Regions from separate parts of the Priestia sp. LL-8 genome, predicted to be linked through region 2. Evidence: riboswitches for the same ligand, from Rfam matches in the RefSeq annotation. Region 2 holds a riboswitch; each other region holds the start of a gene.
What was found. Region 2 has a riboswitch for lysine ahead of U9R83_RS12555 (amino acid permease). Riboswitches for the same ligand answer to the same signal wherever they lie in the genome.
Positions count from the first base shown of each region.

Region 1 (7,104 bases), 190 kb from region 2:
CTCCATTTCTGCAAACTGCTTATCCTTTTTCTTTACTCTTTATTTTAACTATTAAATTATTTACTGTAAATGCGCTGATTAAAAAGGGGGGTCTATCCAATGAATAAAAACGAGGAAAGGAAGTGAACTAAAGTTTCTGCCGAAGTTGATTTATAAAACGAATACTCTTTTTATAGAGAAACATAGATTTTGCTACTAGCTGATGAGGGATATAAAGATTTTTGCCTGTACGTTCGGGCAAAAATGCAAAACTTATCAAAATAACTGAAAGCCCAAAGGCTGCGGCGGTAATCTCTAGCCAAGAAAACATCATATCATTCCTCCTTTTACAAACCTATTAATAGAATATGTAAAAGTTTGAAAGGAGGTTGTACGATAGACCTATAACGAGCGGCGTAATGAAGCTCTCTCTCAAAATAAAATGACGTTAAAGAACGCAGGCGCTGCGCTCTTTAACGTCATTTTATTTTCGCTCTTCAGCTTGATGCTCTTGTTTGTTTTGCTCAGTTAGACGTTTTTGATGAGCTTTTGTTTCTGCACTTACGTGATTCGCATCATTCGGTTGATTCTTCTTTGAACCTCCTGCAGCGTTACTCATTAGACGACACCTCCAGTCCGGTTATGAAACATACCTATAGAATGTGCGTATTTACAGACTTTATACACCGCTATCGATATTACTGGACACGAAAAAAGCAAAGGGAGAGTCACTAAGACTGTTCCCTTTGCTTTTTTACTAGGCGACTTTATCGGTGGTGATAATTTTGTTAATCCAGTCTTTTCCTTCTGTAAACCTTGTAACAAGCATCGCTGTTACTGTATTTCCCGTACTATTTAACAGGGTAGCAGGGGCGTCAATAATCGTGGAAATGACGGCAATAATGGGCAGAACTTCTGGCGAAAATCCGTAAATTGTAATGATTAACATTTCGCCAATCATACCGCCTCCAGGGATTGCTCCCATTACAGCTCCAACTAAAAAGGCTACGCCTAAAATACTCAAAATGCTCGTAGCAGACGTCATATCTTTTCCAAACAAACTGAATAAGAAAACAATTTTTAGAATACCCCCGATAACAGAACCATCTTTATGCGTGTTTGCTCCTAATGGAATCACCGTTTCAGCAATATCAAGTGGCACACCCATTTTCTTTGTTGCATCTAAATTGACTGGAATAGATGCAGCAGAAGAACAGGTAGCAATAGCGGTGATAGAAGGAGCAGCTGCATTTTTCCAGAACAGTTTAATTCCTGCTTTACCGCCAGCAATCCATGCGTATAGCGTAAAAAAGCCGAAATAGTAAACGATTGCAATTAATAAATAAAGAATAAATGCTCTAGCGTACCCTTGTAAGATCTTTGGTCCTAGTTCTCCTACTACAGTAGCAAAATAGCACCCTAAACCAATTGGAGCATAGTACATCACAATTTTAACAACCTTCATCGATACTTCTTGACCCGAAGTCAGAAATTTTGCCATGGGCTGTCCTTTTTCACCAGCCATCGTAGTAGCAATACCGAAAATGACGGCAAAGACAATTAATTGTAAAATATGCTCTTTCGAAAACAACTGAACAAAATCAGGTACAGTAAATGTGCCAACAAGCTGAGTTAAAAGCGTCATTTTTTCAGCTGTATTTTCACTGTCACCCATCAATTCTTTAATGGCAGAAGTATCTACGTTGTGCAGCGGATTGTAAAGTGATGCGCCTAAAAAGCCTAGAACGGCTGAAACAGCAGCAGTGGCGACAAACACAACGGCAATGCCTAGCATAATTTTACCAAGACGTTTCATTTCGTTCATGTTTGCGATTGCCGAAGCAACACTAAAAAAGACAAGGGGAATGATAATCATGAACATTAAATTAAGAAACAAATCACCAAAGGGCTTTACGACTGCCACATCGGGCCCGATAGCATATCCTGCTATCCCGCCAATTAAAATAGCGAGAAGCAGAATAAGCGATGATCTGTACGTTTTAAATACACTTAAAACCATAGTTAAATTTCCTCCAAACAACAATAGCTTCTTTACTACGCAAGAACAGCTATCATTTGCTCATTGCATACGTAGTAACGACTGGCTTTACATCTTTACGCACCAAATCTTCGTATGTTTCTCGCTCTACAGCAAGACGAGCTTCTCCATTTTTTACAAATACAACAGCAGGGCGCGGAATACGGTTGTAATTGCTAGCCATTGAATAGTTGTAGGCACCTGTAGAGGACACTGCTAATAAATCTCCTTGATTAACGCGCGGTAAATCGATATCCCAAATAAGCATATCTCCTGATTCACAGCATTTCCCCGCAATTGATACTGTTTCATCTTTTTTATCCGTCACTCTATTAGCCAAGACAGCTTCATGTTTTGCATCGTAAAGGGCAGGGCGGATATTATCGGTCATACCGCCGTCAATTCCTACGTATTTACGTACACCTGGAATCTCCTTCGTTGAGCCAATTGTATAAAGCGTTGTACCCGCTTCTCCTACGATGCTTCTTCCAGGCTCAATCCAGACTTCTGGAAGGGTATAATTCTGTTCAGTTAATGTACGGCTTAGTTTTTCTGTCAGTGCATCTACATAATACTCAACTGGAAGAGGAGAGTCGCTTTCGGTATAACGAATACCAAAACCACCACCTACGTTTAAAACTTTTACTTCAAACTCCATTTTATCACGAATACTGAATAAAAAATCAGTTAAAATATCAATGGCGCGAGAAAAACCATCTACTTCAAAAATTTGTGAACCAATATGACAATGAATGCCTAAAAGATCGTAGTAAGGTTTTTCTAATGCAGAACTTACCGCTTTCATAGCCTGGTCATTGGAAAGACCAAATCCAAACTTGGAGTCTTCCTGTCCGGTCATAATATACTCATGTGTGTGGGCTTCAATCCCTGGAGTAACACGCAGAAGAATAGATGCTTTCTGTTTACGCTCAGCTGCTAAGGCATGCAAAACTTCAAGTTCGGTGAAGTTATCCACAACAAAACAGCCAATATTCGCATCAAGAGCCATTTCAATTTCTTCAATCGTTTTGTTATTTCCGTGAAAATGAATGCGTTCAGCTGGATATCCAGCTTCAAGAGCTGTAAATAGTTCGCCTCCTGAGACCACATCTAATGACATATCAAGCTTCGTTAAAAGGCTAGCCATTTCCATACAAAGAAACGCTTTCCCTGCATAGGCGATTTGATATGAAAATCCGCTTCTTTGAAAGGCTGAATGGAAGGCCTTGCATTTCGTCTCAATTAATTCTTGATCGTAGATGTATAGGGGAGTGCCGTATTGTTTTTTCAGTTCGACCGTATCGCACTGCCCAATTTCTAAATGATTGCTGCTGTTAATTTTACTCGTTCCATGTAAGTACATAATCCGTATCCCTCCATTTAAATCATTCAACTATAACTTTGAACTTTGATGGTCAGTAGAAAAACACAAAAAAGACCCGTGAAGTGATGTTCACGCGTCTTGGTTTCATAATAATAAAGTATTATTACATTCTAGGCATCAACATCTCTTCAATAGCTCTCCACAAACCAAATGGTTTGTGACAGCTCAGCATTTATTCAATACTGAACCAGTATATGAACACAATGGATGTTTATATACTTCGGCACGAAATCCCTTTTACTTATCTTCACAGACTCCATTAGTCTCCAATAAGTGACTCTTGATTTCATGCACCTCTATTCTCAGAGAGGAAAATTATATTTAAATGTAATTCCTATTATATTTCTTTTTCCGCTGTCTAGTCAATGAAAAATTAAGGCATAGGAATATCAAAAAAAATAAATAAAAAAGCTATGAAGCTTCCAGATAAAATCCAAGCAGCCAGCGCTGTCTTCTGATGAATGACTAAAAGTGAGAACGTGACAATATTGAAGAGAAAAGAACACAGCAGCGACCATCCATAATGATGAGTGATACTGTGATTAACATAAGCAATGAACTCAATCACAGTAAATAAAAGCGCCCACAAAAGAATCCACCACAGCCGGCCGCTTACATGCAGCGGCAGCCTTCCTAAAAAAACCGGTATAACAAACGGATAAATAATTAAGGTTATTCCAAGGGAAACCATTAGGTGATCGGGTAGAAAAAGGTGATCAATACCAACAGGGTGAAATACCCATACGCGGTGATGAAACAGCAGCACTTCATAAAGCAAATTCCCCGTGACCCAAAACAGCAAAGTAGGATAGTATTCTTGATACCTTCGCCACTTACCAAATAGTAAACCAAGAATGATGAAAAATAATACAAATGAAGATTGCATACGCTCTCCTTAAAATAATGGTTATTTCTTTTTATTTACATATTATAGAAATTTTATTCTCTCCGCTTTTATTCAGAAACTATAATAGAAAAGCCGTAAGCAGCATCGTTAAAGACGTACTACCACTATTTATGACTGTCTTCACCCTGCTATAATCTCCGTAAAAGAACTTCTAACGCTTTTGTTTACGAAATGAAGGGAGCTATATGTCAAAGTCAGCAAGACGTAAAAGTAAGCTCAAAATAGCTTCGCCTAGTATGTGGCTTCTTTTTTTGCTATGCTAAAATTGCATACATGTAGCATGAGAATACTAGAAGAAGGAAAAGGGTGTTTTGGTATGAAAACATACATCGTAGTTGGAGCTGGGATACTTGGAGCTTCTACAGCATATCATTTAGCAAAAGCAGGAGCAGATGTGACATTGATAGATCGCCAGGATGCTGGTCAAGCTACTGATGCAGCAGCAGGAATTGTTTGTCCATGGCTTTCGCAGCGTCGAAATAAAGCATGGTACCGCTTAGCAAAAGGCGGCGCTAAGTACTATCAAACATTAATTCAGCAATTAGAAGAAGATGGAGAAACGGATACGGGATATAAGCGAGTAGGAGCAATTAGCTTACATACTGATGAACAAAAGCTTAAAAAAATGGAAGAAAGAGCATATAAGCGTCGGGAAGAAGCTCCCGAAATAGGCGAAATTACACGTTTATCTGCTAAAGAAACACAGGCTTTGTTTCCGGTTCTTTCGGAAGAATACAGTTCAGTTCATATTAGTGGAGCCGCTCGTGTTAACGGAAGAGCTCTTCGAAACGCACTTGTGAATGCAGCGAAGAAAAACGGTGCAAAAATAATAGAAGGAAACGCAGAACTACTTTATGAAAATAATCAAGTAACGGGCGTTTCCGTAAATGGACAAACCCTTCTAGCAAGTACAACAATCGTGACAGCAGGAGCGTGGGCAAATCAATTACTAGAGCCTCTTGGAGTAAAATTTTTAGCAAGCTTTCAAAAAGCGCAAATTGTCCACTTGCATCTCTCTGATTTAGATACAAAAGACTGGCCCGTTGTGATGCCTCCAAGCGACCAATATATTCTTTCGTTTGAACAAGGTCAAATTGTTATTGGAGCAACACATGAAAACGAAACGGGTTATGACTTGAGAGTAACTGCTGGGGGACTTCATGAAATTTTTTCAAAGGCCTTATCAATTGCTCCCGGCTTAACAGAAAGCACAGTCTTAGAAACAAGGGTAGGGTTTCGACCATTTACTCCAGGCTTCTTGCCAGTCATTGGGGCTCTTCCGGCTTACGAAGGAATACTAGTGGCGAATGGTCTCGGAGCTTCAGGCTTAACGTCGGGTCCTTATCTTGGTTCGGAGCTTGCTAAATTAGCACTTGAAATGGAAATGGAAATTGATCTTAGCGACTATGATGTAAGAGGAGCTATCGAGTCTTAAGCAAACAGAATGAATGAAAACAAATAGAAGTTCGCAAACTATAGCTACTATAGGATGAAAGGAAGTAGATTGTTTGCGAAAGGTTATGATAAGTGCAGCAGCAGCTTTTTTATTTATGAGCGCGACGCCTGTATTAGCAGAAAACAATCCTCAGCCAGAAACAAAAGACGTGCAGCTGACGTCTCAGCAAAAGCAGGAATTGTCCGTGCTGTACAAAGAAATGCTAGCAAAAAAGAAAGAAATACTTTCAAAATATGTGGAGTACGGCGTGCTAAGCAAAACGGAGAGTCAAAACATTTCTTCACATATGGAAAATCGCTATCAGCATATGGAGAAAAATGGTTTTGTGCCGAAGCGACACTGTCATAAAATGCATCATTCAAAGTAATTCATATTCACATAAAAAATCGCCTTTACAGGCGTTTTTTTTATGTGAATGAATGGAAAATATCCGCTTCTTTATCTAGTAAATTCTAAAATCCTCATGTAAAATTAAGAGAATGAGAACGAGTAGGAAAGATGCTAGTGAGGGGTAGGTAAATATGAACGAAAATAAAAAAATAGTCCGATTACATGCAGAAAATCATTCAGCTGAGGCGCTAGGAATCATATTTGCTTACAAACAAAAAGGCGACCATCTTGTTTACAGTATGTATCAAGGTGAAAGCGCTCATGATCAAAAGGTACCTTTAGAAGAATGGGTCTCGTATGAGCATTTTTTGGAAGCGCTAAATACAAAGAAAAAGCTTATGTACGAGCTTCAAATAAATGATCAACGCTATGTAGTAAACTTAACCCCTTTATCTTACACAGAAAAACCTGAAATTATGGGACATTGCGTGAATATAACTAGTTATCAAGACAAAAAAGAACAGATTCAACCTTTTATTTATCATAACGCAGATGCTGTTGCAATTGTTGACTTAGAAGGTAAAACGCTTCAAGTGAATCCTGCGTTTGAGAATACATTTGGCTGGACGTTTGAAGAAATTTATCAAAAGCCTCTTCCGATTATACCTTCGTTTTTAAAGGAGCCCGTGTGCGAACTTCATAAAACTATTCAATCAGGGGAATCGAAAACGGAATTCGAGACGGTCAGACAGCATAAAGACGGGTATTTAATTAATGTAAGCGTCACACTATTCCGCGTTGAAAATATGAATGATTGGCCGTTATGCATCGCTTTTGTCTATCGAGATATAACATCGCGCAAGCAGGATGAGACGGCTTTAAAAGAAAGCGAACAGCGCTACCGAAGTTTGATTGAGTTATCCCCGGAAGCTATTATCGTTCATAGTGAAGGGAAAATTGATTACATCAACCCTGCAGGAGCCAAAGCTCTAGGATACAAAAATCCTCAA
Region 1 is NZ_JAZAQH010000001.1:2,286,400-2,293,503, forward strand. Features, by position in the region: gene U9R83_RS11560 (hypothetical protein) at 128-313, opposite strand; gene U9R83_RS11565 (hypothetical protein) at 464-598, opposite strand; gene U9R83_RS11570 (dicarboxylate/amino acid:cation symporter) at 737-1,999, opposite strand; gene lysA (diaminopimelate decarboxylase) at 2,052-3,380, opposite strand; lysine riboswitch at 3,526-3,708, opposite strand; gene U9R83_RS11580 (CBO0543 family protein) at 3,775-4,287, opposite strand; gene U9R83_RS11585 (NAD(P)/FAD-dependent oxidoreductase) at 4,625-5,743, shown strand; gene U9R83_RS11590 (YckD family protein) at 5,817-6,131, shown strand; gene U9R83_RS11595 (PAS domain-containing sensor histidine kinase) at 6,286-7,104, shown strand, end outside.
Region 1: another riboswitch for lysine. It lies ahead of lysA (diaminopimelate decarboxylase); the one in region 2 lies ahead of U9R83_RS12555 (amino acid permease).

Region 2 (7,104 bases):
CGTACATTCAAACGGTAGAGCTATCGATTTATATTGATAAAAATCAGCAGGGGTATGGCATTGGAAAACAGCTTATGAAGCGGATTTTGGAATTGGCTAAAGAACTCAACCATCACGTTGTCATTTCAGGGATTACAAAAGGGAATGATATCAGTATCAAAATGCATGAGCAATTTAATTTTACATTCTGCGGAGAATTTAAAGAAGTAGGCTGGAAATTTGATCAGTGGCAAGATGTGCTTTTTTATCAGCTTATTTTATAAGATGTATGACACCTTTACACATTGTAACGTTTTAGTTTCATGTGTAAAGGTTATTAAAATAATAAGTCATTTTATTATTTTAATACGAAAGGTGTTAGCTATCATGAATACACATTTTCAATATCAGCATATAAGAGCTATTCCAAAAAGATGGTCCAAAAAAGAACTGCATATCCAGCTGAATAGAATCAAACACAATTCTGAACTATCTACTATAACAGCAGATCCGCTTTTTCATCTGTTACAATGTACTCGTTCGGGCCTTCAAACTAAGCAAGAAATCATAGACTACATCCAAAGCATTCCTACTCATCAACTTCCATCTTTTGTAACCCATTTAAGCAGGTTAATTCAGCATATTTATTATATAGAAGCCGCTGATTACTATAACCGTCCCCTCAAAGGTTATATGCTTGTTATGAAAAAACAGCCCCCCTATATATCGCTTCATTTTGCTGATCAGATCACATAAAAAAAGCTCTCTATTCTTTTGAATAGAGAGCTTTTTTTACTCGTATTTTTTCACTGTTACTTGGCATTCTTTTAACGGAATAAGTTTTGACTTTTTCGTCCATTTGTATCCTAACCAAACAATTAAGAATAAAGGAAGTCCGATATAAGAAACAAGTACACCGTACCAGTCAATCGAATCACCCATAAACGCCGAATAGTTTTGACCTAAAATAACAACAGCACATAAAATAAAGGCAAAGATAGGACCAAACGGGAAAAGTTTTGCATGATATGGAAGTTCACTCAAATCATGACCTTGGGCAACAAATGCTCTTCTAAAACGATAGTGGCTGATTGCAATTCCTAACCAAGCAATAAAACCAGACATACCAGAAGCGTTAAGTAACCATGTGTATACCGCACCGTCTCCAAAAAATGAAGCACCAAATGCAAGTGTACCGACAAGTGCCGTTGCGATTAAGGCATTAACTGGAACGCCTCGTTTATTCACTTTTGCTAAGAACCTTGGTGCTTTTCCATCTTTCGCTAAGTTCCACAGCATACGCGTAGAAGCATACATACCTGAGTTACCAGCAGATAAAACAGCTGTTAAAATAACGGCATTGATAGCCGATGCCGCAAACGCCAGACCTGCTCGTTCGAATATTAGAGTAAACGGACTTACCCGCACATCATCACTTGCTAATGAATCCGCTGTGTATGGAATAAGCATTCCAATAACAAAAATAGCTAAAATATAAAATAACAAGATGCGCCAGAAGACTTGTTTAACTGCGCGAGGAACCGTTTTTTCGGGATCTTCACTTTCTCCAGCCGCGACTCCAAGCAACTCTGTTCCTTGGAATGAAAAACCAGCAGCCATAAAAATACCTAGTACAGTAAAGAATCCACCGTGAATCGGTCCATCACCAAGCGTGAAGTTTTTAAAACCTGGTGCTTCATTGTTAAAGATACCAAAAATCATCATAATACCAATAACTAAAAAGATGATAACCGTTACTACTTTAATTAACGAAAACCAAAATTCAGATTCACCAAATCCTTTTACAGAAAGGTAGTTAAGCCCAAACATAATTAATAAAAACAGGGCACTCCATAAAATAGAAGAAGAGTTTGGGAACCAAAATTTCATAATAAGGGCTCCAGCGGATAATTCAGCTGCAATCGTAATAGCCCAGTTATACCAGTAGTTCCAGCCGAGAGCGAAACCAAAGGATGGATCTACAAAACGAGACGCATACGTACTAAATGAACCAGCTTCAGGCATATAAGCTGCGAGCTCTGCTAGGCTGGTCATCAAAAAGTAAACCATGACGCCAATGATAGCGTAAGCTAAAAGCGCTCCCCCAGGTCCTGCTGTGTGAATTGCTCCACCACTTGCTAGGAATAAGCCGGTTCCGATGGCTCCTCCTAATGAAATCATCGTTAAGTGGCGAGATTTCAACCCACGTTTTAATTCTTGCTGCTCTTGCATAGATAAATACTCCTTTCGAATGTACGGAAAGAGACGGGATAACATAAAAAAAGCCCGCAGTATATGTGCGCGCTTTTAAATCTGAAAACCGCGTCAACCTTCCGTGAAGATAGCTCTTCACATCACTCGCATGATGTGACAGTTCTGTTCCTGTTCGGAGACAGCCCCAGCTTAAATCAACCGAGAAGTGATCTAAACTTCGGCAATTTTTCCTTTCAAGCAACATCCTCAATGTTCTCTGCATTTCCGTTACTTTACTATTAAAAACTGCGACCTCTACCTCATCGATTAGGATGAGGGTTTTTTATATTCAATTGACATAGAAGAAGTATAACAAATACTAAAACGATTGTCATTATAAAAAATAGATTCAGAAAATAGAAACATCTTTGAAATCTCTCGAATCTATTTTGTTACATATGATATAATAAACATTGTCTTTATACTACATAAATATCCAAACGTACCACAGGGGGAGCCGCCGTGCTGAGAGTGAACGAAATGTTCAGACCCTTAGAACCTGTTAGTTAACGCTAGCGCAGGAATGTGGGAATAGTAGCATATATTTGCTTACTCCTGTGTAAACCGTTTGATATGAATGATTCAAAAACAGGAGTGAGAAACGTGAATAAAGCATTACCTTTACAGGCTAAAATTGAAATAGCTATTTTTGCAGCATTGGCACTTCTACTTGACCTTTTGCCTTCCATTAAGATTGCAACGGCTGTAAGTATTTCGTTCTCCATGGTGCCCATTTTTATTATGTGCTTTCGCTGGGGAGTAAAAGGCGGGGCTCTATCTGGTCTATTATGGGGGCTTTTGCAGTTAGCGACAGGAACGGCTTATATTTTAACAGCGCTACAAACATTTATTGAATATATTGTGGCTTTTGCTTTTATAGGTTTTGGAGGTATTTTTTCACAATCTATTAAAACAAATTTAGCTACCAATAACAGATCAAAAGCTTTTGTTTTGATTGTTTTATCCCTTATTATCGGAAGCTTCGCACGTTATTTCTGGCACTTTATTGCTGGTATTATTTTCTGGGGATCGTACGCACCAAAAGGTATGTCCGCTCTGTGGTATTCTTTTTCAATGAACGGTATTTCAATGGTAGGGTCACTAATAGCCTGCTTAGTCATTCTTTCATTGTTAATTCCATCGGCATCAAGAATGATTGTAACTAAATCACATTCATCATAAGAAAAAAGACTAAATCTACCAAGATTTAGTCTTTTTTGTCATTTGTCACCTTTCTTTACACAAAAGTGTGTCAGGTTTGATAACATAGTTAGTGAAATATTCAAAAAACTGTTTTATGATAGTCAACATATTCAAACGAGATAAAGGATTGATAGCATGCTACAGAAATGGATCACGAGCATAGGTTTAGATATTGGAACAAGTACAACAAAACTGATTGTAAGCAAGCTGTTAATAGCAAATCAACAAAATCAGTTTACGCTGCCAGGCTGTCAAATTATTGATCGTCAAGTAACGTATGCAAGTTCTATCTATACCACACCTATGCTAAACGAGGTTGAAATCGATGTTCAACGATTAACGGTACTACTAGAACAAGAGTACAAGAATGCAGAAATCTCCTTATATCAAGTGGAGGCGGGCGCTGTGATCATCACAGGAGAAACTGCTAGAAAGCAAAATGCAGAAACTATCGTTCACTATCTAGCCGAACATGCTGGAGATTTTGTTGTTGCAACAGCCGGTGCTGACTTGGAAGGAATATTGGCGGCAAAAGGATCAGGAGCAATCCAACATTCCGCTGAAACAAATGCAGTAATTGCCAATATTGATGTAGGAGGAGGCACCGCTAACATCGCTTTATGTCAAAACGGAAAAGTGATCGAAACGTTTACGCTGCATGTAGGTGGAAGATTAATTCGGCTGAATTCAGACGGCTTTGTTACCTACGTTTCACCTTATTTAACTGAATTTTTAAAAAATAATTCTTTAATACTGCGAGAAGGTGAAAAAGCAACATTTGAAAAACTCTCGTCTATCTGTCAATTACTAGCTGAAGAAACCGTGAATTATGTAAGAGCACTAATTCAAACCTCTTCGCTGCTCGTTTCTCCTCATACAAGATCTTCTATCCAACCAGAAACAATTATGATTTCAGGAGGGGTAGGAGCAATGATGGAGAAGCAAAAGCCGAAAACAGTGAGGGAAGTGGCTGTACATGGAGACATTGGTCCTCTGCTAGCGTATCAGTTTCAATCCATACACGTATCTCAAGCCGCTGAAACAACGCGCGCTACTGTCATTGGGGCTGGCATGCAAAATACAGAAGTTAGCGGATCAACCGTATACATTAAGTCTAAAAAACTGCCGCTGAAAAACATTCCGATTATAGAAATACCTGTACAGCCAGAGGAGGAGTGGAATCCGCAGCTGTTTCAAGAAAGAGCTCGAGCGTCATGCATGCAGGCTTCAACTATTTTCAGCGCAGAAGATCCTCCCGTTGCTATTGCTTTATCGCATTTTCCTTACTGCAGCTATAAGATGCTTCAAGAATTAGCAAAAGTAATAAGCGCTGAATTTGGTGCTTGTTTTAAGGGAGCTAAGTGCCTCGTTGTTTTATGCGAGCAAGATATTGCAAAAGCCTTAGGACAAGCACTAGCCAAACAGAAGAAAGAATTAGAAATTATTTGTTTAGATCAAATTGATTTTACACACGGAGATTACATCGATTTAGGGTTACCAGTAGCTGGAGAAGCAATCTCCGTTTCCGTTAAAACGCTCGCTTTTTCATCCTAATCCACTAAATATACAAGGAGGAAACGATGTTTAAAACTACACGATTATTAGGAGAAACATTTTCATTTTATAGCTTAAAAGAAATCATGGCCAAAGCAAACGAAGAACGTTCTGGAGATCAGCTAGCAGGAATTAGCGCCGAGTCAATGAAAGAACGAATGGCAGCCAAACAAGTTCTAGCTGATATCACACTTGCTGATATTCGAAATTACCCGCTGCTAAGCGCAGATGAAGACAACGTCTCGGCAATAATCGAAAGTCAGATCGATTCATCGGCTTACGACATTATAAAAAACTGGACGGTAGCAGATTTGCGAGAATATATTTTATCTGATCAGCATAGCGGAGAAGACCTTCTTGCACTTAGCAAAGGATTAAGCAGCGAAATGATTGCGGCAGCTACTAAAATTATGTCCAATTTAGATTTAATTCAAGGAGCTGCCAAGATAGAAGTGCAAACTACTTGCCAAACGACTATCGGCCAAAAAGGAGTATTGGCTTCTCGGGCCCAGCCTAATCATCCTTCAGATAACTTAAAAGGAATGAGAGCATCTCTATACGAAGCGTTAAGCTATGGAATTGGAGATGCGGTTATTGGAATTAACCCCGTTATTGACACAACGGATAATATTTACGCGCTTTTAAATGAAACAAAAAATATAATCAATGAATGGTCCATCCCTACTCAAAACTGTGTATTATCACATGTAACAAGTCAGATGAGAGCAATCGAAAAAGGAGCATCTGCTGACTTGATCTTTCAAAGTTTAGCAGGTACAGAAGCTGGTAATGATTCATTTGGAATTTCACTGTCTATGCTCGATGAAGCGACAGCGCTAATTCATGAAAAAGGAACGGCAAAAGGTCCAAACCGCTGGTATTTTGAAACAGGACAAGGTTCTGAACTGTCAGCAGAAGCTCACTATAACATTGATCAAGTAACGCTCGAAGCTAGGTGCTACGGCTTAGCTCGTCACTACAAGCCTTTCTTAGTTAACACGGTTGTTGGATTTATTGGACCTGAATATTTATATAACAGCAAACAAGTTCTACGAGCTGGGCTTGAAGATCACTTTATGGGCAAAATGCATGGCTTGCCTATGGGAGTAGACGTATGTTACACCAATCACATGGATGCTGATCAAAACGATATGGATAATTTAAGTATGCTTCTAGGAACCGCTGGAGTGAACTTTGTGATAGGAGTGCCTATGGCTGATGACTGCATGCTAAACTATCAGTCTCTTAGTTATCATGATATCGCAACGGTGCGCAATGTACTTGGACGTACCCCAACGCCGTTATTTCAAAAATGGCTTGAAGATCAGCGTATTATGGAAAACGGACGGTTTACATCAAGAGCTGGAGACCCAACTGTTTTTATGAATTTGATTTAAGGAAGGTGCTTACTATGATACCAAAGTCAAATCACGATCCGCTTGAAACACTTAAACAATTTACCCCTGCCCGCATAGGTGTCGGCCGTACAGGAACAAGGCCGCTAACAAAAGACGTTTTATCTTTTCGCACCGATCATGCTGCAGCCGTAGACTCTGTATACGGCGCAGTTTCAGAAGATATTCTATCTGAGTTTAACCTTTTTCCTGTGAATACACGCGTGGAGTCAAAAGAACATTATTTAAAACGGCCGGATCAAGGGAGGTTATTAGCAGATGACGCTAAGAAAGAAATTTTTAAAAACTGCGTGCCACAGCCTGATGTACAAGTAGTGGTATCAGATGGACTGAGCGCTAAGGCAATTGAAGAAAACATGAGCGACGTGTATCCTGCTTTAATTGATTCACTGGAGTCATATGGACTTCGTATCGGGACTTCGTTTTTTGTAAAAGGAGGACGAGTTGCATGTATGGATGAAATCGGCGAGATCATAAAGCCAAAAGCACTTGTGCTATTGATTGGAGAGCGACCTGGGCTGGTCAGTGCTGAATCAATGAGTGCTTACATGTGCTATGAACCTAGCAAAGGCAAAAAAGAGTCTGATCGTATGGTTATTTCTAATATTCATAAAAGAGGAACGCCTCCTATTGAGGCAGCCGCACATATCGGTACCATGATTGACAAAATGATCAAGCAGCAAACAAGCGGCGTACATCT
Region 2 is NZ_JAZAQH010000001.1:2,474,504-2,481,607, reverse strand. Features, by position in the region: gene U9R83_RS12565 (GNAT family N-acetyltransferase) at 1-263, shown strand, start outside; gene U9R83_RS12560 (hypothetical protein) at 367-735, shown strand; gene U9R83_RS12555 (amino acid permease) at 772-2,211, opposite strand; lysine riboswitch at 2,314-2,498, opposite strand; TPP riboswitch at 2,673-2,773, shown strand; gene thiT (energy-coupled thiamine transporter ThiT) at 2,806-3,414, shown strand; gene U9R83_RS12545 (ethanolamine ammonia-lyase reactivating factor EutA) at 3,571-4,989, shown strand; gene U9R83_RS12540 (ethanolamine ammonia-lyase subunit EutB) at 5,016-6,386, shown strand; gene eutC (ethanolamine ammonia-lyase subunit EutC) at 6,401-7,104, shown strand, end outside.

Region 3 (7,104 bases), 2.0 Mb from region 2:
CTGAGTGAGATCTTTTTACCGGAACTAGTGAAAATAAATCTACTTGCTTGCCAGACTCAGCAATTTTTATTGTTGCCATCAAGCCAGCTAAACCGCCACCGACTACGATGATTTTTCCGTTACTCATCGGAACCCCACTCCTTCAAAACCTTAATTTTATGCAAATGCGAATAATGTACGAACACCTACAAATGTAAGTGCTAAGAAGATTGCTAATGTCACATAAGTTGAAATTCTTTGAGAACGTGGTGTTACAGTTAACCCCCAGCTAACTCCAAATGACCATAGACCGTTTGCAAAGTGGAAGATCGTAGATACAACACCAACTATGTAGAATGCAAGCATTGCCGGGTTGCTTAAAATTCGTTCCATCATTTGAAAATCTACTTCTTTTCCAAGCGCAGCTTGTATTCTGGTTTCCCATACGTGCCATGTGATGAAGATAAGTGTGATTACACCTGAAACACGCTGAAGGATAAACATCCAGTTACGGAAAAATCCATAGTTGTTAACGTTTGTTTTAGCAGTGAATGCGATGTAAAGACCGTATATTGCATGAAAAACGATTGGTAAGAAAATAATGAAAATTTCTAGAGCATAGCGGAAAGGTAAGCTCTCCATGAAGTGAGCTGCTTGATTAAATGATTCTTCTCCCTTTGTCGCGAAATGATTCACAACTAAATGCTGTGTTAAGAAAATCCCGATTGGTATTACTCCAAGTAGTGAATGGATTCTCCGATATTGAAACTCTCTGTTTGCCGCCATCTGCGTAGACCCCCCTTAGTTAAATGAACATAGTTTGTGAAGAACTTTCTTACTCCCACTAGACAAATAGATTAATCGTGAATACAGGAAATGAAAACCTTTGCATTTCCTAATAAAGTATGTGACAGGTTAATTTTACTCCCATCGATTAAGAGCGTCAAGGCAAGATGTTTAAATCTTCTATAAAATATAAATTTATAAAATTTTATATTTGTTAACGCTTACTGCATTGATGTTAAAGATTTTTTCTTTCTATTATAATATCGCTTGCCACAATTAAGTAAGCGTTTACTTTACACTTTTATTGTAAACAAGTTCACAAAACATTTACACAGGTAAAAGTACCCTTTTAAAAGGTATATTATGGATTTTTCATCTTTACATCTAACTCTTTTTACCATAATAAAGATCCTCTTACATTTTATTTAAAAAATGCGTGAGAGGTTTTTTATATTTGTATATAATAGTAGTAAAGAAAGAGGGGAAAGCATGAGCAATTTACAAACAGAATCACAGCAAGAACTTGAAGAGACGATGGAAACATCAGAACCTAATGTCACAGCTGAAACAGAGAGAGCTCTTGATCACGTTTCATATTTCGGATACAGCCTTTTGCGTGACGTGTTAATTCCAGAGCTTCTTGGAGACGAAACGAATACCATTTCATACTGGGCAGGAAAACACCTTGCGCGGAAATACCCATTAAATACAATGGATGAAATCGTTGCTTTTTTTAAAGCAGCTTCCTGGGGAACACTGACGCTTGCAAAAAAAGATAAATATTCACTAGAGCTTGAGTTATCAGGTGATGTGGTCAGCAAAAGATTTCAGCAGGAAACTTGTTCGTTTCATCTTGAGTCAGGATTTGTGGCTGAACAGATTCAGCGTCAAAACAACTGCCTAACAGAAGCCTACTTAACACCTAAAGAAAAGAACGGAAAAGTGCTGATTTCCGTGCAGTGGGACAGAAAAGATATCTTACCTACCGAAACACGTGCGGAGCGTTATAAAAAGTAGGAAATACCTATATATAAAAGACGTGGAGATACCACGTCTTTTTTCTCTTCTTTATACTTGCACTGCCTGCTGCTCTTCTAATTCAAATGCTACGTGAAGCGTCTCAACAGCTTTTACCATATCAGCATGCGGTACAACTGTAGATACTTTAATTTCAGACGTGCTGACCATCTTCACTTCAATTTTCTCTCCTGCCAGCACTTCAAACATTTCCGCTGCAACGCCTGGATTAGAAATCATGCCAGAGCCGACAATCGATACTTTAGCCAGACCGCTTTCATGTTCAATACGCGTATAGCCCAAAGTAGATTTATACTCTTTTAAGACGACAAGAGCGGCGTCTACGTCTACAGTTTTAATAGAAAATGAGATAGATAAACGATTATTAGCCGTTACGTTTTGAATAATAATATCCACATTTAACTGTTCTTTTGCTAATGCTGTAAAAATAGTAGAAAGAGTTTGTAACTCGTTGTTTAACCCTTCAATTGTCACCCGTGAAATATTGTCTTCAAACGCAATTCCTCTTACGACTAAGTTTTGTTCCATTGAAACTTCCTCCTCAACAATCGTTCCATTCTCGTTTTCTAAGCTTGAACGCACTTCTAGCGGTACCTGATAATTTTTTGCAAACTCAACAGCGCGCGGATGCAGCACCCCTGCTCCCAAATTAGCTAATTCTAACATTTCGTCATATGAAATAGAGTGAAGCTTACGAGCATCTTCTACATAGCGCGGATCTGTCGTAAACACTCCTGTTACGTCTGTATAAATATCACATTTTGCAGCTTTTAGTGCCGCGGCAAGAGCTACTGCCGTCGTGTCAGAGCCGCCTCGACCTAATGTGGTAATGCTTCCATCTTCTGAACAGCCTTGGAATCCAGCTACTACTACGATTCGACCTCTATCTAATTGACTTTGAATGCGAGTCGTGTCAATGTGCTGGATTCGTGCATTGCTGTGAACTGCTTCTGTCTGGATACCAGCTTGCCAACCTGTTAGCGAAGTTGCTTCATATCCTTTGCATTGAAGAGCCATTGTTAGCAGTGAAATCGTCACTTGTTCTCCAGTTGTAAGAAGCATATCCATTTCGCGTTTGCTTGGACTGTCCGTAATATCACTTGCTAATTTCACCAGCGCATCTGTTGTTTTGCCCATTGCCGATACAACAACGACTACTTGGTTACCGCGCTCTGCTTCTTGAATAACACGATTTGCTACATGTTGAATACGTTCAACAGAACCAACAGATGTTCCACCAAATTTTTGAACGATTAATGCCATAATTTTGTTCATTCCTTTTCAATAAATTTGCATATGCAGGATGATGAGAAGCTAAATTTTTTTACTCAGACAATAAAAAAAGCAATGAGATGAGCTCTCATTGCTTAACGAACGAAAATTATAAAACATAACCGTCCACTGCCGTGAGATAGCTCTCCAAGAATCTACATCTTGACAATCCTACGTTTGTTCAACGCAGAACCAGCAATCATTACTATGAGGTAATGTTCACTTCGGCAAATTTCCCTTTCCGCATCATTCATAAGGGCTCATACCCTTCCTGATACGTACTGATTAAATTTGCACCTCTATCTTCACTTCATTTGATGAAGTGTCGTATGAAATTAGTTAATAGCTTATCAAATATTTTCTATTATTTCAAGACTATTTTTGCAATGTTTCATAAATCTTTTCAGCAATGTTTTGAGGAACACCTGAATTTCGAATATCTTCAACCGTTGCTTCTTTCAATTTTTTCACCGAACCAAAATGCTTTAACAAAGCTTTTTTACGCTTTTCTCCCACTCCGGCAATGTCGTCCAGAACTGACTGAAAAGCGGACTTAGAGCGCACTTGACGATGGAAGGTAATCGCAAAGCGGTGAACTTCATCTTGAATTCGCTGAAGCAAATAAAATTCTTGACTATTGCGTTCAAGCGGTATGATTTGAGGAGGCTCGCCAATCATCAGATTCGAAGTTCTGTGCTTATCATCTTTGACAAGACCTGCTGTAGGTACTAAAAGTCCCAATTCATTTTCGAGAACATCCTGTACCGCAGCTAAATGCCCTTTGCCTCCATCTACAACAATTAAATCCGGGAGCGGAAGACCTTCTTTTAACGCTCTGGAATACCGTCTGCGAACGACTTCTCTCATGGAACTGTAATCATCTGGTCCCTTTACGGTCTTAATTTTATATTTACGATATTCTTTTTTTTCTGGTTTCCCATCAACAAAAACAATCATCGCAGAAACTGGGTCTGTTCCTTGAATATTTGAGTTATCAAATGCTTCAATCCGATAAGGAGCGGCAATTCCAAGCTCTTCTCCTAACCGTTCAACTGCGCCAACCGTGCGCTCTTCATCTCGTTCAATTAAATAGAATTTTTCACCGAGCGCAATTTTTGCATTTTTACACGCAAGTTCTACTAATTCTTTCTTTTTGCCTCGTTTTGGATGCTGAACCTCTACTTCTACTAATTTCTCAGCTAACTCTGCATCAATCGTTGCTGGAACCATCACTTCTTTTGGCTTAATATTTTTGGCATAAAACTGACCGATAAAAGTTAAGAAATCTTCTTCTGGCTCTTTATAAAAAGGAAACATAGAAACTTCTCGCTCAATTAATTTCCCTTGGCGAATAAAGAAAACTTGAACACACATCCAGCCTTTATCATAAGAATAGCCAAACACATCTCGATTAACAAAATCATTAAACGTTACTTTTTGCTTTTCCATTGTCGCTTCGATATGAGCAATTTGATCTCGATATTCTTTAGCCCGTTCAAAGTCAAGTTCTTCTGAAGCTTTTAACATTTTTTCAGTTAACTCTGTTTTGACATGCTCATATCCACCATTTAAAAACCGCGTGATATTTTCAATAATTTGTTTGTTTTGCTCTTCTTTTACTTCTTTTACGCAAGGAGCTAGACATTGCCCGATATGGTAATACAAACAAGGTCTGTCTGGCATGGTAGAGCACTTTCTTAATGGATAAATGCGATCAAGAAGCCGCTTTGTTTCATTTGCAGCTTGAACGTTAGGGTAAGGACCGAAGTATTTTCCTTTATCTTTTTTTATTTTTCTTGTAATAACAAGCCGGGGCTGTTTTTCAGCTGTAATCTTAATAAAGGGATAGCCCTTATCATCTTTAAGCATGATGTTATATTTTGGATCATGCTTTTTAATTAAATTCATTTCTAAAATAAGCGCTTCTAAATTAGAAGATGTGACGATATATTCAAAATCGACAATGTCGTTTACAAGTCGAAGGGTCTTTCCATCATGAGATCCGGTAAAGTAGGAGCGTACTCGATTTTTTAATACTTTTGCTTTTCCTACGTAAATGACCGTTCCATATTTATCTTTCATCAAGTAACAGCCGGGCTGATCAGGTAAAATAGCCAGCTTTTCTTTTAAATAATCATTCATACTTTTCTCCTTCCTCTTCTCTTACTCTGTCCATCTATACATTCGCTTATGAAGCGTAACCTACATTCTTTCCTGCTTTACAATAAATGCACATAAGCCGGATTTATGACGGTGTTCCTTACATCTAGTATAAAACAAACGAACGCATATTCGCTAAATAAAAGTATTCCCAAAAGAGAAAAAGTGGAGAAAAAGAAAAAACCTAGCCTGAGCTAGGTTTTGACTTACGCGTGTTTATTAATTAATTCTGTTAATGCTTCTTTTGGTTGGAAACCAACTACTTGGTCAACTTTCTCTCCATCTTTAAATAATACTAAAGTTGGGATACTCATAACACCAAATTTTCCAGCTGTTTCTTGGTTTTCATCAACGTCTACTTTCACGATTTTAACTTTATCGTTAAGTTCGCCATCAATTTCCTCAAGAACTGGAGCAATCATTTTACAAGGTCCGCACCATGGTGCCCAAAAGTCAACAAGCACTAGGCCTGATTTAATTTCATCTGTAAAGTTTTTATCTGTAGCATGTGCAATAGCCATTTTAATTCCTCCTAAATATATGCAATATCCAAATTCTACTCACAGTATATCACCTTCAAATAAGGTTTGCTAACTTTTTGCTTACATTTATACTGTTTATTCTCCGCTCTAGTTTGTACAATTTGCCTAAAAATATGTGTAGAAAATTGCGTTTTCCATGAGGTTGAGGCATAACGAAATGAATGCAATCAACTGCTAGAAAGACCTACACACATGAAACCTACATTTACCCTAACAAAAAAAACGAACCACTAATCAAACATCTTGATCAATGGTTCGTTCTTCATTTCGTCTAAAATACGTTTGTCCCAGCCTCTTACGCAGACTGTACCTTCAGCTTTTTAAATTCTTCTGTTAGAAGGGGAACTACTTCAAATAAATCACCAACGATTCCGTAATCGGCGACTTTAAAAATGTTCGCTTCAGGATCTTTATTAATGGCAACAATAATTTTTGAATTTGACATGCCGGCCAAATGCTGAATAGCACCTGAAATTCCGCAGGCAATGTATAAATCTGGTGTGACTACTTTGCCCGTCTGACCGATTTGAAGAGAATAGTCGCAGTAATCTGCATCGCACGCTCCGCGAGACGCTCCAACAGCTCCATTTAACACGTCCGCTAGTTCTTGGAGAGGTCCAAAACCTTCCGTGCTTTTTACACCTCGACCACCTGCAATCACAACTTTTGCTTCGGATAAATCAACCCCTTGTGTTGCTTTACGTACAACTTCTTTTACAACGGTACGCAAGTTTTTGATTTCAACATTTAAATCCTCTACATCGCCTGTACGTCCCTCATCTTTTGCGAGCGGTGAAATGTTATTTGGACGAATCGTGACAAACGTAAAAGCATCGGTCATAATTTTCTTTTCAAATGCTTTACCAGAATAAATTGGGCGAGTGAAGACTACTTGATCCCCTCCAACTTCTACATCCGTCACATCGGAGATAAGTCCTTTGTCTAATCGAGCTGCCAGCTTTGGCGCTAAGTCTTTGCCAAGAGCCGTATGTCCAAATACGATAGCTTCAGGCTGTTCACTTTCAATGATGGCTAATAACGCCTGAGCGTAACCATCTGATGTGTAAGCAGCTAAATCTTCATGCTCCGTCACAACAACTTTATTCGCTCCGTACGCAATAAGTTCTTCACTTAAAACTTTTACGTCCTTTCCTACTAACGCTGCAACAATTTCTCCCCCGTCAGCTACAGTAGACGCTGCGGAAATCGCCTCAAACGATACGTTTCGTAATCCCCCATCACGTGCTTCTCCAAGAACTAACACTTTGCGTCCCATTACAATACCCCCATTGTTTTGACTTTTGACTTATTAAATGACTTTTGCTTC
Region 3 is NZ_JAZAQH010000001.1:4,508,024-4,515,127, forward strand. Features, by position in the region: gene sdhA (succinate dehydrogenase flavoprotein subunit) at 1-127, opposite strand, end outside; gene U9R83_RS23570 (succinate dehydrogenase cytochrome b558 subunit) at 157-765, opposite strand; gene U9R83_RS23575 (YslB family protein) at 1,255-1,782, shown strand; gene U9R83_RS23580 (aspartate kinase) at 1,834-3,066, opposite strand; lysine riboswitch at 3,208-3,385, opposite strand; gene uvrC (excinuclease ABC subunit UvrC) at 3,451-5,217, opposite strand; gene trxA (thioredoxin) at 5,442-5,756, opposite strand; gene U9R83_RS23595 (electron transfer flavoprotein subunit alpha/FixB family protein) at 6,073-7,053, opposite strand; gene U9R83_RS23600 (electron transfer flavoprotein subunit beta/FixA family protein) at 7,087-7,104, opposite strand, start outside.
Region 3: another riboswitch for lysine. It lies ahead of U9R83_RS23580 (aspartate kinase); the one in region 2 lies ahead of U9R83_RS12555 (amino acid permease).